Regions from separate parts of the Nonomuraea muscovyensis genome, predicted to be linked through region 1. Evidence: riboswitches for the same ligand, from Rfam matches in the RefSeq annotation. Region 1 holds a riboswitch; the other holds the start of a gene.
What was found. Region 1 has a riboswitch for cyclic di-AMP ahead of FHU36_RS30860 (coiled-coil domain-containing protein). Riboswitches for the same ligand answer to the same signal wherever they lie in the genome.
Positions count from the first base shown of each region.

Region 1 (4,206 bases):
GCAGCCCGAGAAGGAGGCCATCGCGCGGCGCGCCGCGCGGCTCGTCGAGCCCGGCACCGCTGTGGCGCTGTCGGCCGGCACCACCACCTGGGCGCTCGCCCACCACCTGGTCGGCGTGCCCGAGCTGACGGTGATCACCAATTCGGTGCCCGTCGCCGATGTCTTCCACCGCAACCCGCGGGCCGACCGCACGGTGGTGCTCACCGGTGGCGTGCGCACCCCGTCCGACGCGCTCGTGGGCCCCGTCGCGGTCGCCGCGATCCGGCGCCTGCACGTGGACACCCTGTTCCTCGGGGTGCACGGGATGAGCGTGCGGGCCGGGTTCACCACGCCCAACCTGCTGGAGTCGGAGACCGACCGGGAACTGGTTGGCGCGGCGCGGCGGTTGGTGGTCCCGGCCGACCACACGAAATGGAACACCGTCGGCATCAGCACGATCGCCGAACTCACCGAGGCGGACGTGGTCGTGAGCGACGCGGGACTGCCCGAGGACGCACGTTTGGAGCTGGCCGAACGGGCCGGCGAACTGATCATCGCGGAAGGGTCGCCGTGAAGCGCACCATCACCCATCTGGCCGACGGCCGGGAGCTCATCTACTTCGACCGCCGGGACGACGCCGACCGCGGCGCGATCGACCGCCGGCCGCTCGATCCCCGGCCGGTGGCCTCGGAGCTGCGCTACGACCCGCTGACCGAGGAGTGGATCGCGATCGCCGGGCACCGGCAGACGCGCACGTTCATGCCGCCGGCCGACGAGTGCCCGCTGTGCCCGTCGACCGACACGCGTCTGTCGGAGATCCCCGCGCACGAGTACGACGTGGTGGTGTTCGAGAACCGCTTCCCCTCCTTCTCCGGCAACCTCGGGACCTACGCCGAGGCGGGCGGGCTGAGCGAGGTGCGTCCGGGCGTGGGGCGGTGCGAGGTGGTGTGCTTCACCTCCGACCACTCCTCGTCGTTCTCGCGCCTGAGCGACGACCAGGTCGAGCTGGTCATGGAGGCCTGGGCCGACCGTACGGCGGAGCTGTCCGCGATCGACGGCGTGGAGCAGGTCTTCTGCTTCGAGAACCGCGGCGAGGAGATCGGCATCACGCTGACCCACCCGCACGGGCAGATCTACGCCTACCCCTACGTGACGCCGCGGACCAAACTCCAGCTGGGCGCCGCCGCCCGCTACGCCGCCGCGCACGACGGCCGCAACCTGTTCGCCGACGTGCTGGCGGCCGAGCGTGCGGGGGCGCGGGTGGTGGCGGCCAACGAGCTGTGGACGGCCTTCGTGCCCGCAGCGGCGCGCTGGCCGTTCGAGGTGCATCTCTACCCGCACCGGCAGGTGCCCGACCTCGCGGCGCTGTCGGAGGCCGAACGGGCCGCGTTCGCCCCGCTCTACACCTCGGTGCTGCGGGCGTTCGACGGCCTGTTCGGCGTCGTCATGCCGTACATCGCGGCCTGGCACCAGGCACCGGTGCGCGAGCAGCGTGACCTGGGCTATCTTCACCTGGAGCTGTTCAGCATCAGGCGCGCGCCCGGCAAGCTCAAGTATCTGGCCGGCTCGGAGTCGGCGATGGGCGCGTTCGTCAACGACGTGCTGCCGGAGGAGGCGGCACGCATGCTTCGATCACAGGTAGATCACTAATTGGTTGCTACTTGGGCTCGCGTGACCATCGATTTACTGTTAATGTCCCTTTCGCACCGGCCGGAACGGCCGGTGCACCAAAGCCTAATCTCGGGCGCGTCGCCCGCGAGCCGGGGACCCAAGCACCTGGGGTGAATCCACGCCTGTGGTAGGGAAGCTACTCCCTCCCGAACCCGTCAGCTAACCCGGTCGGCAAGAGGGAGAGGAAAACCTACGTGGCGGCTGCGTCCCCCGCGCGTCTTGCCATCGGTCTCACCATCGCCGCTGTCGTGGCCTCCAGCCCGGCGGCCCCCGCGCTGGCCAAGCCCAAGCCAGACGAGACCAAGCTCCGCTCGGAACTGAAGCAACTCAACTCCAAGGTCGACGGCCTCATCAAGAAGTACAACCTCAAGCGGGTCGAGCTGGCCAAGGCCCAGCAGGCCGCCAAGGTCGCCCAGAAGCGGCTCACCACCGCCGAGAAGGCCCTGGCGGAGGCCGAGAAGAAGGTCGTCGAGATCGCGCAGTTGCGCTACCAGAGCGGCGACCAGTCGTTGCCGACGTTCCTGCTCCCGGTCACCGGTGCGGGCGCCGCGGTGCTGGAGCAGCTCTTGGCCGAGCAGCAGGCGGTGGTCGACGGTTTCGCCGCCGTCCGCGACGAGAAGAAGAAGGCCGCCGAGGAGGCCGCCGCCCTCGCCGCCAAGATCCGCACCGACACGACGACCGTGGCCGGGCAGCGCGAAGAGGCCGAGGACGTCATCGTCGACATCGAGGACAAGCTCGAGGACCTCATCCCCGTCAGCACCGGCCGCCGCTCGAACGGGACCTGGGCACCGCAGCTGCCGTCCGGCTCCGACAACATCACGGCCCGCACGCGGGCGATGCGTGAGCTGATCAAGCGGAACTTCGCGTTGCCGTTCACGGTCGGCTGTTTCCGCTCGGGTTCGAGCGGCGAGCATCCGCTGGGCCGGGCCTGCGACTTCATGATGAGCACGGGCGGCAGCATGCCGTCGGCCGGCAACCAGGCGCTGGGCGACCGCGTCGCCGCGTGGGCCGTGGAGAACAAGGCGAAGCTCGGGGTCAAGTACGTGATCTGGAAGCAGCGCATCAACCACGGCTCGGGCTGGAGCCCCATGGCCAATCGGGGCAGCATCACCGAGAACCACTTCGACCACGTGCACATCTCGATGTACTGAAGGGGCGAATAGCATCCGATGAGCTATTCGCTGCCTTGACGAAGGCGTTTGAGCTGGTCATGAGGTCGTCCTGCGCGTTGATGCGCGGCCGTCCGCCTGCCACTTCCCACCTTGCTGCCCTCCAGTCCCACGAACGCCGCCATGGTGTCCTGGCAGAGGGCAGCCTCGAAGGCCGGCAGAACGCAGACCAAGCCGCGCAGATCGGGCGCGAAGAGTTCGAGGCTGTCTGCGCCGCAGCCGGACGTCATGTCGCCGGCAGGACCGACGTCGCATTCTCCGACAGTCGGATGGAATCATCGAAGCTCAGCATCTGCCCTGGTCGAGAGCTGATGAGGATGGACGACGTGACGAGAGTGGCTGAGACGCTGCTTGATGCTTACGAGAGCCAATTGCGGGCTCTGGTGCCGCTGGAGTTACCGTGGGGAGCTGTCGTCGAGCGGGATGGACCACTGGTACGAACCCACTACGGCACCCACGCAACCGTCCACCATGCCGCTCTCCGCGACGACCTGGCGGGATTGATCCGACGGCAGCAGGAGCTCTTCGCGGCACGCTGTGAGCCGGTCGAGTGGAAGGTCTACTCTCACGACGCCCCACTGCTCGGCGAATCGCTGCGAGCCGCAGGCTTCGTCCCGGGGCCGGAGCGCACTCTTCTGATGGCCGACATCGCGAAGGTCCCGTCACCCGAAGACCTCCCGCCGGGCATGCGCATACGGCCCCATCTCCCCGGGGAACGTGAGCGGCTGCGCCGTAGGGCCGCGGTCGTGCCCGAGCAGCGACGGCCGCTCTCGGAGTTGGAGGCCGACGGGACAGCCCCGCGGGACAGGATCGGAGATGGAGATCCTGCTGCTGGAGTATGACGGGCGAATCCTGGACGCCGTCTGGATCGAACGCGTGGGCGGCACCGACTTCGCAGCCATTGGCGGAATCACCGGCCCCCGCCGCGAACTGCTCCAAGCCGCGGCCGCCTGGGCGGAATGGCGCGGTGTCCGGCAGGTGTTCCGACACCGTACGCCGCGACATCTCGTCGCGGAGGCACCTGGCTCGCTGGTCCCTGCCTACGCTGCGACGGGCTTCCATGCGATCGCCCAGGTGAGCACCTACCGCTGGGCGCCCGCCGGTGAGCCGGCACGGGACCGTCCCGCAAAGCAGCTCCTGTCAGACCCCGAGCACGACAAGATCTGGAAGCGGTTCGAGACCCGGTTCGAGGTGACCTACGAGACCGCCGCTCGGGGGATCACCGAACCTCCAGCTTCCGCTACCTGGCATCTCGACGCCGTCGAACATCCGGACGATCCGCTGCTGGCCGAGGTGGAGACGATCATCGAGCGCGGACTACGCGCCAGCGCGCGGCCCGGCGACCGGCTCTACCGCCTCAAGTGGTACGTCAGTGGCTCTCGCATAG
Region 1 covers NZ_JACHJB010000002.1:3,059,686-3,063,891, forward strand. Annotated here, with positions in the region: gene FHU36_RS30850 (DeoR/GlpR family DNA-binding transcription regulator) at 1-553, shown strand, start outside; gene galT (galactose-1-phosphate uridylyltransferase) at 550-1,629, shown strand; cyclic di-AMP (ydaO/yuaA leader) riboswitch at 1,701-1,839, shown strand; gene FHU36_RS30860 (coiled-coil domain-containing protein) at 1,845-2,801, shown strand; gene FHU36_RS30865 (hypothetical protein) at 3,137-3,661, shown strand; gene FHU36_RS30870 (DUF2716 domain-containing protein) at 3,636-4,206, shown strand, end outside.

Region 2 (4,206 bases), on a different contig from region 1:
GTCGAGAAGCAGCTCGAGGCCTCGCGCCGGGCCGCCCGCGAGGGGCGCAGCATCGAGGACGCCCGCATCAGGGTGCTGCTCGACGCCCTCCAGGACGCCTCCGCCGGGCTGCGCAGGGAGCTGGCCCTGCCCACCATGATCAGCAGGCCGGCCGACTCCGTCGCGGCCGTCACCGGCGAGCGGCCGGGCGTGCGCGGCGTGCCCGCCCGCGCGCTGGCCGACGACGACCCGCAGCTTCTCGACCAGTTGCTCGCGCTGCCGCAGGTGCACCTCATCATCGACGGCTACAACGTCACCAAGTCCGGCTACGGCACGCTCACGCTGGCCGACCAGCGCAACCGCCTGATGACCGGCCTCGGCGGGCTGGTCGCGCAGACCCGCGTCGAGGTGACCGTCGTCTTCGACGGCGCCGAGCTCATCGCGCCCGTCCAGGTGGTGGCGCCGCGCGGCGTGCGGGTGCTGTTCAGCGCGCCCGGCGAGATCGCCGACGACCTGATCCGCCAGCTCGTCCGCGCCGAGCCCCCCGGCCGGGCCATCGCGGTGGTCTCCTCCGACCGCGAGGTGGCCGAGTCGGTGCGCCGGATGGGAGCCAGACCCGTTCCGTCTGGACTGCTGCTGCGCCGGCTCGGGCGCGCATAGATTACGAATCTGACGTTTAGGTGAGATCTCACCCGTCACTTCAGTACTATTCGCCCCAGAACTGATCCTGGGAGGCGACACTGTGAGGTTAGGCCGGGTGCCGGTGGCCGCGGGAATCACCATCGGGCTGCTGCTGTCCCCGACAGGCGGGGCCCACGCCGAGCCGAAACCCACCATCCCCCAGGCGAAGGCCAGGCTGGCCAAGCTCAACGACAAGGCCGACAAGGTCGTCGACAGGTACAACACGGCGACGGAGAACCTCAAGAAGGCCCAGTCCACGTACACCAAGCTCAACGACATCTACAAGCGCAAACTGGCCACCGTGGCCGGCCTGCGCGAGGAGCTGGTGAACATGGCGGTCGACACCTACCAGGCGGGCGCCGACGTCACCAGCCTGCCCGCGCTGATCAGCGGCGGCGACCCGGCCAACCTGCTCAACAACGTGGCCCTGGCCGGGCAGCTCGCCGAGGAGCGGGCCGCGAAGCTGGCCGCCTTCGACCGCGAGAACCGCGGACTGAAGGGCCAGCGCGACAAGGCCGAGGACGCCCTGGCGGCGGCCGACAAGGAGCGCGACGCCGTCCAGAAGGAACGCGCCGAGGTGCTCAAGCTCATCGCCCAGCAGAAGAAGCTGCTGGACCGGCTGGGCGCCTACAAGACCGGCAATCCCAACAGCACGGGTCTGAAGTACACGGGCGCCGCCTCCGGCAACGCCGCCGCGGTGCTCAGGTTCGCCTACGCGCAGGTCGGCAAGCCGTACGTGTTCGGCGGGACCGGGCCGGGCGGCTGGGACTGCTCGGGCCTCACCCAGGCGTCCTGGCGGGCGGCCGGGGTGTCGCTGCCGCGCACCACGTGGCAGCAGTGGGCCTGGGGCGCGAGCCGCAAGGTGGACTTCCCCCAGGGCCTGCAGCCGGGCGACCTCATCTTCAGCGAGGGCCTGGGGCACGTCAGCATCTACGCCGGCAACGGCCAGATCGTGCACGCGCCGCAGACGGGCGACGTGGTCAAGATCGTCAAGCTCACCGCGTACGGCCGCAACATCGTGGGCGCCATCCGCCCCTGAGCGGGTTCCGCGGGCGCGCGTCCGGCGGGTGCGCGGTCTCTGACGGACCGCGGTCGACGGCTGGGAAGAAGTGACGGTTGAGCCCTGACAGGCCGGTGTTCCGTCAAGTGTGAGTACTGTCACATTTGCGTAACGGATCATCGTGTCGAGCTGCGATTCGTGACCTTACTGAGGTCCTTATCCGATCTTTACAGCTTGACCGGGCCTTTGCCGGATCGTGACCCGGCGCGTAACTTCTGGCGACGCGACGCCACGCCATGGCGCCGCGAACGACATCGGCCAGCCGATGACGCGATGGACATCCAGCGGTCACCGCCGCCCGATCGACCCCTTTCAGGCGGTGACCTGCCGAATCCGTGCAGCCAGGAGGCACGGAGCCGGGGACCCAGCGATCCCTTCCCCGAGGGATCAGGGGTGAATCGGCGCCTCACGCGCCGTAGGGCTACTTCCAGGCCCGAACCCGTCAGCTAACCCGGTAGGCGTTCGTGGAAGAGTCAAGGAGAAATCCTGTCTACCTCCCCGCAGAACCCCCGTCTGTCCCGACTCGCCCTGGGTGGCGCAGCGCTCACCATGACCGTGACGGCCGGAGGTATGGCCGTCCACGCTCCGGCGGCGCAGGCGGCGACGACAAGCACCACGACAAGCACCACGGCGACCGGAACGGTCACGGCTTCCACGACGACAGCGGTCATGTCCGCCACGTCGGTGAACAAGGCCGTCAAGAAGTCCCGGGCCGCCCGCCAGGCGGCGAAGGCGCGTACGGCCGTCGACGTGGCCAAGGACCAGATCGGTGACCCCTACCGCTTCGGCGGCACCGGCCCCGGCTCGTTCGACTGCTCCGGCCTCGTCCAGTACGCCTGGAAGAAGGCCGGGGTGCGCATCCCCCGTGTGACGAACGCCCAGTACGCGGGCATCAGGAAGAAGGTCTCCTTCAGCAGTCTCAAGCCTGGTGACCTGTTGTTCTTCCGCGGGCTCGGCCATGTCGGCATGTACGTCGGCAAGGGCAAGATGATCCACTCGCCGCGCACCGGGCAGACCGTGCGGGTCGAGAAGCTCAGCGGATGGCGCAAGGCGTCGTTCGTGGGCGCGGTACGTCCCGGCGCGTGAGCCGTCACGAAGACCCCGTTGGCGCCCTCGACCCACAGGCGCGAACGGGGTCTTCGTGTGCCCGCCCCCTTCTCGCCCCGCCACATCCTGGAAGCGGGCGGCCACACCGGACGGGACGACTACCATCGGGTAGCGTGTCCGTGCAGGTGAACCGTCGTGCCGCGCTGGCCTGCCTGCTGCCTCTCGCGCTGGCCGCCGCCGACGCCCCGCCCGGGCCCCCCGAGCCGTGGCCCGGTGAGACTCTCCTGGTGCGCGGCACCCGTTCCCTGATCCTCGCCCAGCGTCCGCCCGCCCACCATCAGCCCGCCCGCACCCGGGGCGATGACCGCCTCGGCTCGTCGCCGGAGGCTGCCCCGGGGCCCGGCACGCCGGGCGGCCGTCCCACCCCGCGGCCCGGGCCGGAGGGCTCGCTCACCGCCACGTCTCCGGAGGCGCTGCGTGAGCTGGCGCGGCGGGCCGACCTCGCCGCCGGGCGGGTCGGCGCGGTCCTGCGCCGCACGGTCCGTCCCGTCGTCCTCGTGCCCGCCTCCGCGGCCGAGTCGGCGCGGCTGGCCGGGACGGGCCCGCTCGACGGCCTGGCGGCCGTGGCCGACGGCTGCCGGGTGATCGTGGTCCCCGGAGGGTTCGACCGGCTCACCCCCACCGGGCGCGACGTCGTGCTCGCCCACGAGCTCACCCACGTCGCCGCCGGCACCGGCGGGCTGCCGGTCTGGCTGTACGAGGGCTTCGCCGACTACGTCGCCTACCGTGACGCCGGCCTGGCCGTCCCGGTGGCCGCCGCCGAGCTGGCCGCCGAGGTGCGGTCCGGCCGGGAGCCCCGAGAGCTGCCCGGCCCCGCCGCGTTCGCGCCCGGGGCGGCCCGGCTGGCCGCGGCCTACCAGGAGGCGTGGCTCGCGTGTCGGTTCATCGCCGAGCGGTCGGGGGAGGCGAGGCTGGTGAGTCTCTACCGTGAGGCCCGCGCGGTGGGCGCCGAACGGGCGCTGTCGGCGCTGGGGCTCCCGGTCGCGACGTTGACGGCACTGTGGCGTACGTACGTGCGCGACGAGCTGAGGTAGGGGGCACCCACGATGGACGACCGTCGCCAGGAGGCGGGGGTGCGGGAGCGGCGGGAAGCCGGGGTGGCACTGGTCGTGCTGGGCGTCGTGGTCCTCGCCGTGGTGGCGTTCACCACCCCCTGGCGGGCCCTGCCGCCGGGCACCGTCCCCGCACCCGACCCCGCCCGCGACTTCACCCCCCTCCAGCTCGCCAGGGCCGCCGCGTTCGACGCCGCGACCGGCCCGCCCGGCTACCTGTCGTACGGTCTCGGCCTGCTGTTCGCCGGGCTGCTCGTGCTCACCCCGTTCGGCGCCCGGCTGCTCGGCCGGCTGCGCGGCCCGTGGTGGCTGCGGGTCCTGGCGGGC
Region 2 covers NZ_JACHJB010000001.1:655,208-659,413, reverse strand. Annotated here, with positions in the region: gene FHU36_RS03155 (NYN domain-containing protein) at 1-639, shown strand, start outside; gene FHU36_RS03150 (C40 family peptidase) at 722-1,699, shown strand; cyclic di-AMP (ydaO/yuaA leader) riboswitch at 2,036-2,196, shown strand; gene FHU36_RS03145 (C40 family peptidase) at 2,390-2,806, shown strand; gene FHU36_RS03140 (hypothetical protein) at 2,941-3,861, shown strand; gene FHU36_RS03135 (M48 family metallopeptidase) at 3,874-4,206, shown strand, end outside.
Region 2: another riboswitch for cyclic di-AMP. It lies ahead of FHU36_RS03145 (C40 family peptidase); the one in region 1 lies ahead of FHU36_RS30860 (coiled-coil domain-containing protein).